Ketobacter sp. MCCC 1A13808: one gene and its partner. Each later gene encodes a partner of the first gene's protein in a complex. Links are inferred from orthologs where the notes say so. Each region holds a gene or a part of one and is shown on either strand. Other genes may lie near its edges. The genes, in order: mfd and uvrA.

What was found.
Region 2: the proteins of mfd (region 1) and uvrA are in contact, whole or in part, in a crystal structure (PDB 4DFC), measured with the Escherichia coli proteins. The link is inferred for Ketobacter sp. MCCC 1A13808 from one-to-one orthologs.

Annotation. Positions count from the first base shown.
Region 1 is NZ_VRKW01000004.1:396,362-400,563, forward strand. The notes cover bases 120-4,104. They hold mfd (transcription-repair coupling factor), read left to right. Parts: upstream 120-433; coding sequence 434-3,904; downstream 3,905-4,104. Other genes in these bases: FT643_RS11095 (phasin family protein), read right to left, coding at 120-235; FT643_RS11105 (CsiV family protein), read left to right, coding at 3,901-4,104. Outside these bases: more of FT643_RS11095, read right to left, coding at 1-119; more of FT643_RS11105, read left to right, coding at 4,105-4,202. UniProt on the Escherichia coli protein: Couples transcription and DNA repair by recognizing RNA polymerase (RNAP) stalled at DNA lesions. Mediates ATP-dependent release of RNAP and its truncated transcript from the DNA, and recruitment of nucleotide excision repair machinery to the damaged site.
Region 2 is NZ_VRKW01000019.1:14,789-18,384, reverse strand. The notes cover bases 218-3,596. They hold uvrA (excinuclease ABC subunit UvrA), read left to right. Parts: upstream 218-564; coding sequence 565-3,396; downstream 3,397-3,596. Other genes in these bases: FT643_RS20965 (lysophospholipid acyltransferase family protein), read left to right, coding at 3,425-3,596; FT643_RS20975 (MFS transporter), read right to left, coding at 218-345. Also shown: more of FT643_RS20975, read right to left, coding at 1-217. UniProt on the Escherichia coli protein: The UvrABC repair system catalyzes the recognition and processing of DNA lesions. UvrA is an ATPase and a DNA-binding protein. A damage recognition complex composed of 2 UvrA and 2 UvrB subunits scans DNA for abnormalities.

The DNA of each region.
Region 1 (4,202 bases):
CATCCTGAACCAATGAATCGAATAGCCGGCCCCCCTCTTCTTCCGCTTTGGAGTAGGCTCCAAGTCCCGCCAACCAGATCTGACTGGCGGATTCTTTAACCCGATCGGCCATTTGCTCGGCTAGCTGCCCTACCTGATTATCAGCTAACGATGCTTTTTTCCCGGACAAATTCATTTCATCCTCAGCAACATGATCTTCCGAGGCCGAAATCGGCGGTTTCATCCCTTCACTCATAATTCGCTTAACCTATTTTTGGGTGTAGCTGAACATAATATCAACTGCCGTTAGAATTATCATTCTAGCCGGAAATTGCCGGTATCCTATGCCCGATTCGAGCTAAATATCATCCTATTTCACTACAATACGCCCCCCTTTCTTTAAAAGCATGTAAAATGCGTGTTTTTCCAGAGCCAGTATTTCTTATCTCCCCCAATGACTATTGATTTTCTTAATAATTTTCCAAAAAAAGCAGGCGACCAACGGGTCTGGGCCAACCTACTGGGCAGCGGCTCTGCTTGGGCAATAAGCCAGGCTGCAGGCCAGCATGAAGGCTTGGTTCTGGTGATCACGGCCAATACCCAGCACGCCATTCAGCTGGAACAGGAAATCCCCTTCTACGCCCAGACTGACCTGCAGATATACTCCTTCCCGGATTGGGAAACCTTACCCTACGACAGCTTTTCGCCGCACCAGGATATCGTCTCGCAACGTCTATCCACGTTGTACCGGCTACCCACGCTCCGCAAAGGCATTCTGATTGTTCCCGCATCCACCTTGATGCATCGGGTGGCACCGGTCAGTTTCCTGCAGGGTCAAACCCTGATGCTTGATATCGGGCAGAAATTCGACATCGACAGTGTCCGCTCCAGACTGGAGCAGGCCGGGTATCGCAGCGTTGAAACGGTAATGGACCACGGGGAATATGCCGTACGTGGCGCTATCATGGACCTGTTTCCGATGGGCAGTCGCTTTCCTTACCGCATCGAATTGTTTGATGATGAAATCGATACCCTGCGCTCATTCGATCCCGAGACACAACGCTCTGTTGAAAAAGTGGAACAAATCCGACTATTACCGGCGAAAGAATTTCCGCTAAACGACCAGGCACGCGCTCGCTTCAAAGACAACTTTAAACAGCATTTTGATGTCGACCCCCGTAGCTGCCATCTATATCAGGATATCAGTGAGGGCCTGGCCAGCGCCGGCATAGAATATTATTTGCCGTTATTCTTCGAAAGCACCGCAACTCTGTTTGATTATTTACCCGACGATACACTGTTGATGACTGCTGAAAACCTGCAGGACAGTGCGGAACATTTCTGGAATGACTGCCTGAGCCGCTATGAAGATCTGCGCTACGATCGCGTACGCCCTATTCTTCCACCGCAGGATTTGTTCATCGCCGTTGATGAAATGAACCGGGCTCTGAAACTAAGACCCCGCATCGCAATGCGGTCCGGTGTAGGTGACGACAAACCTCATCACAGCACACTGCCCTTGTCCAAGCCACCGGAGTTGCCCGTTGATGCAAAGGCAACAAACCCGCTGATGCACGTCGAGTCCTATTGCTTAATGGCCCGTGAAGATAACAAACGGGTGTTATTCATTGCGGAATCGGCTGGTCGCCGGGACAGCCTTCTGGAATTGCTGAAGCGTATCCGCATTCAACCAAAGGCGGCGGAAAGCTGGACTGAATTTCTGACAGAAACCAGCGCCCCTCATATGATCGGCATTGCTGATATCAGCGCCGGACTGGAACTGGCCGATCCCCTGATTTCCGTCATCACCGAATCGCAGTTATTCGGCAACCGGGTTATTCAACAGCGTCGCCGCAAACGGGGTGACGACAACGCCGAAAACGTAATACGCAACCTGACCGAACTCAACACCGGGGATCCTGTTGTCCACATCGATCATGGTGTAGGACGTTATCACGGCCTGCAAAACCTTGAAATAGACGGGCAAAAGCAGGAATTCCTAACCCTGGAGTACGCCAACAAAGCCAAACTGTACGTGCCGGTCTCTTCATTGCATCTGATCAGCCGCTATTCCGGTGCCAGCGATACGCACGCCCCGTTGCACAAACTCGGCACAGATCACTGGAATAAAGAAAAGCGCAAAGCCGCAGAGCAGATCCATGACACCGCAGCAGAATTGTTAAATATCTACGCTCGCCGGGCCGCTAAACCCGGCCAGGTATTTGAAATCAACCGCGCCGATTATGAAATCTTCTGCCAGGGGTTTCCGTTTGAAGAGACTCCGGACCAACAAGCCGCCATAGACGCCGTAATCGGCGATTTAACCTCTGACCGCCCTACCGATCGCCTGGTCTGTGGCGATGTCGGATTCGGTAAAACCGAAGTCGCCATGCGCGCCGCCTATGTCGCTATCCAGAATAACAAACAAGTCGCGATACTGGTGCCCACCACGCTGCTCGCCCAACAGCATTATGAAACATTCAAGGATCGCTTTGCCGATTGGCCGGTCGAGATTGAAGTACTTTCCCGTTTCAAAACCGGGAAAGAACAAACCCAGGCATTAAAACAAATCGCCGAAGGCAAGGTGGATATCATAGTCGGCACCCACAAACTACTGCAGGAAAGCGTCCAATTCAGCAATCTCGGGTTAATTATTGTGGATGAAGAACACCGCTTTGGTGTGCGCCACAAAGAACGCCTGAAAGAAATTCGCTCTGAAGTCGATATGCTGACGCTGACGGCAACACCCATACCCCGGACCCTGAATATGGCGATGTCCGGAGTACGGGATATGTCCATTATTGCGACCCCCCCGGCAAAACGGCTTTCCATCAAAACCTTTGTCCGAGAAGATAATAGCAGCGTCACCAAGGAAGCAGTGCTTCGGGAATTGCTGCGTGGCGGTCAGGTCTATTTTCTTCATAACGAAGTGAAGTCGATCGAACGAAGGGCAGAAGAAATCCAAAAGCTGATTCCCGAAGCACGGGTCGTCGTTGCGCATGGCCAAATGCGGGAAAGGCAATTGGAACAAGTCATGACGGACTTCTATCACAAGCGCTTCAATGTATTGATGTGCACCACGATTATTGAGACCGGTATCGACGTTCCCTCTGCCAACACCATTATTATCGACCGTGCTGACAAGCTCGGTCTGGCCCAATTACATCAATTGCGTGGCCGGGTTGGACGTTCACATCACCAGGCCTATGCCTATCTGTTAACCCCTAACCCCAAAGCAATTACTGCCGACGCACGAAAACGCCTGGAAGCCATTGCCGAAGCGCACGATCTGGGTGCCGGATTCACTCTGGCCAGTCACGACCTGGAAATACGCGGCGCAGGTGAGCTACTGGGAGAGGAACAGAGTGGCAACATGACCAGCATCGGCTTCTCCCTGTATATGGAAATGCTGGAAGAAGCCGTTCAGGCAATAAAGGAAGGTAAAACGCCCAACCTGGACAAACCGCTACGCCAGGGCGCAGACATTAATTTACGCATCCCGGCGCTGATTACTGAAGACTACGTCCGCGATGTACATTCACGGTTGATTGCCTATAAACGTATCGCTAATGCGAAAGACGACGACGCACTGTTCGAATTACGGGTGGAACTGGTTGACCGGTTCGGCAGCTTACCTGAGTCGACCCAAAATCTGTTCCGCCTCACCAGTATCAAATTACGTGCCCAAGCGCTCGGCCTTGCCAAAGTGGATGCGGGACCAAAAGGCGGCCGCATTGAATTTGGCGCCGACACCAAAGTACATCCCCTAACCATTGTGAAATTGGTTCAGAATCAACCCCAGTTTTATAAATTAGAAGGCGCTGATAAACTCAGATTCCAGATCGAGAGTGAAACCGCTGAAGCGCGGCTGCAGCTAACCGAAGAAATACTCGACAAACTATCCCCGGCGAATGGTTCAAAATGAAATTAACTTTATCGAAAATTAATACTTTAACTTTAAGCCTGCTCCTCGCCCTGCCCTCCGGAATCGCGACCACAGCGTATGCCGATCAGGATAAGGCAAACTGGTACCAGGTATCACTGGTGGTATTCAAAAATAAAAACAGCCCGCTCGGCAACGAAAAATGGCGGCCACCGGCAGAACTGGAGCTAGCCTATCCTGAGGGTGCTATCGATTTGGAAGATGCGGCCAACATCAGTGGCAAACGCACGGCCTTCCGCACTACCGAGCCGACGGACACTGAATTTAAAGAAGTGCTCTC
Region 2 (3,596 bases), on another replicon or contig:
AACTGCGCTGGCTATGGCACCCGCTCCCTGAAGGGCTCGGCCGATTATCACGCCATAAATTGATTCGGACTGCGCCGCAACCACGCTTCCGACACAAAATACAATTAACCCTAATATAATAACGGGCTTACGACCAATACGGTCAGACAATAAGCCAAAGGGGACCTGCAACAACGCCTGAGTCAGACCGTAAGCACCTATCGCGAGCCCAATTAGCTGAGGGGTCGAGCCCGCCAACTGCTCACCATAAATGGCAAAAACAGGCAATATCATAAACAAGCCCAACATACGCAACCCGAATAGGCTGGCAAGGGACCATGTGGCTCGAGCTTCTGAAGAGTTCATCAAAAAATCTTATCCGATCAAATTGGGCAGGATTCTACCACTGATACCCTCTCTCCCGAAGTGCTGGCGCTGACCAATGATCCACAAAGTACATTTAGTTTGTGTAACAGGCCCTTTTAACCCTCTTATCAGATCCACAATCCGGCTCAAGCCATCTATTAAGTAGTTCCCGCTGTACAATCCCTTTATACTTGCGGGTTTTCATTGGCGGGGGTAACGATGGACACCATCCAAGTACGTGGCGCACGCACTCACAACCTAAAGAATATCAGCCTGGACATTCCGCGCGACAAGTTTATTGTCATTACTGGCTTGTCAGGTTCAGGCAAGTCCTCTCTGGCCTTCGATACGCTTTACGCAGAAGGTCAAAGACGTTACGTAGAATCCCTATCTACCTATGCCAGACAATTCCTGTCATTGATGGAGAAGCCGGATGTTGATCATATTGAAGGGCTCTCTCCTGCCATATCCATAGAACAAAAAAGCACCTCTCATAACCCCCGATCCACTGTTGGCACCATCACTGAGATCTACGACTATCTGCGTCTTTTATATGCCCGCGTAGGCACTCCTCGCTGTCCAGACCACGACCTTCCCCTGGAAGCACAGACCATCAGCCAGATGGTAGATGATGTGATGGCGTTAGCAGCGGAAAATCGTTACATGCTGCTGGCACCGGTGGTACAGGACAAAAAGGGGGAGCACCTCCACTTATTCGAGGAGCTACGTGCTGACGGATTTGTTCGAGCGCGAATAGACGGCATTGTGGTGGATCTGGATCAAACCCCGAAACTGGATAAGAAACGCAAGCACACGATTGAAGTTGTGGTTGATCGCTTCAAAGTTAAAGCAGGCTTGGAATTGCGCCTTGCGGAGTCGTTTGAAACAGCCTTGAATCTGACGACGGGTACCGCTTTGGTGGTCAATATGGACTCTCCCAAAGAACAATCACTATTCTCTTCCAAATTCGCCTGCCCGGTTTGCAACTACAATCTCAGCGAGCTGGAGCCCAGGCTGTTCTCCTTCAACAACCCCGCAGGCGCCTGCACCACCTGTGATGGGCTGGGAGTAAATCAGTTTTTCGATGAAGACAACATAGTAGTTTCTTCCGAGCTCAGCCTGGCAGAAGGCGCAATTAAAGGTTGGGACCGGCGCAGTATCTACTACTTTCAAATGCTACGCTCACTGGCGGAGCACATCGGTTTCGACATTGACAAACCTTTTGGCAAACTTAACAAAAAAGCCCGCCAGGCCGTTCTCCATGGCACCGGAACCGATTCGGTGCCGTTCCATTACCTGAATGACCGTGGCGATGCCATCACCCGCAATCACCCATTTGAAGGCATCATCCCCAACATGGAACGGCGCTACCGCGAGACCGAATCGGACGCGGTCAGGGAAGAGCTATCCAAATTCCTAAGTGTGGCGGATTGCAGAACCTGTAACGGCTCTCGGCTTAACCGATCTGCACGCCATGTGTACATAGAATCGGCCACATTACCTGATGTCATTAAATTACCGGTTGGCGAATCACTAGAATATTTTAAGGCCCTAAAGCTTCAGGGCAAGAAAGGCGAAATAGCGGAAAAAATACTTAAGGAAATACGCGAGCGGCTGCAATTCCTGGTCAATGTGGGCTTGGATTATCTGTCTCTCAACCGCAAAGCTGAAACCCTCTCCGGGGGAGAAGCACAGCGCATTCGGCTTGCCAGCCAGATTGGAGCAGGCTTGGTGGGCGTGCTCTACATCCTTGATGAGCCGTCTATTGGCTTGCACCAACGAGATAACGAGCGGCTACTTGCCACGCTCACCCGCTTGCGGGATATGGGAAACACCGTCATTGTAGTGGAGCACGATGAGGATGCGGTCCGCGCCGCTGATTTTGTCATTGATATAGGGCCTGGTGCCGGCGTCCACGGGGGTGAGGTAATAAAAGCGGGCACGGTAGAACAAATCATGTCATGCCGCAAATCCCTTACTGGGCAGTATCTAAAGGGCACTAAAAAAATCGACATTCCAGCCCTGCGCAAAAGCATCGACCCTGAACGCACACTCATCATCAAGGGCGCTCAGGGTAATAATCTAAAATCGGTAGATCTTCATCTACCGGTAGGATTAATGACTTGCATAACTGGCGTATCCGGGTCGGGTAAATCAACCCTGATAAACAGCACTCTTTTTCCGTTAGCAACAACCTTACTAAACGGCGCAACCACACACAAAGCCGCTCCCCACACGTCCATCGAGGGGCTCGACCACTTCGACAAAGTCGTCGATATAGATCAAAGCCCGATCGGCCGCACACCCCGATCGAACCCGGCAACCTACACGGGACTATTTACGCCCATAAGGGAGCTGTTTGCTGGAACTCAGGAATCGCGCTCCAGGGGCTACGGGCCAGGCCGGTTTAGCTTCAATGTCAAAGGCGGACGGTGTGAAGCCTGTCAGGGCGATGGTGTCATTAAAGTGGAAATGCATTTTCTACCTGATATGTATGTACCTTGCGATGTATGCAAGGGCAAACGCTACAACCGTGAGACCTTGGAAATTCGCTATAAAACCAAAAACATCACCGAAGTACTGGCGATGACGGTGGAGGAAGCACACGAGTTTTTCGAGAATATTCCGGTTATAGCACGTAAACTTAAGACATTGGTCGATGTAGGTCTTTCTTACATTAGACTGGGCCAGTCGGCCACTACACTTTCAGGCGGGGAAGCGCAACGGGTCAAGCTATCCAAGGAGCTTTCCAAAAGGGACACCGGCAGCACCCTCTATATTCTTGATGAACCCACAACCGGGCTTCATTTTCATGATATAAAACAGCTTCTTGTTGTATTGCATCACCTCAGAGATAAAGGCAACTCCGTGGTAATCATTGAACATAACCTGGACGTCATAAAAACGGCAGACTGGGTGATTGATCTCGGACCGGAAGGCGGTAGCGGTGGCGGGGAAATAATTGCACAAGGTACACCAGAGCAATTAACGAAAATACGACAATCCCATACGGGTCGATTCCTAAAGCCGATTCTATCGAACCACAAATAAATCGAATCACAAGGCCAGCTTAAATACTTTGAAAAAGACGTATAAATTCCAACATTCTGCACTTCGATGCTTTATCTTTTGCTGCTCTAATCTGCCGCTGCCGGTGATGCGTGCAATTGGCCGCAGCTGCGGGTTGCTTTATTACATATTTAATAACCGCCGTGTAGACATAGCCCGCTACAACCTAAAATTGTGTTATC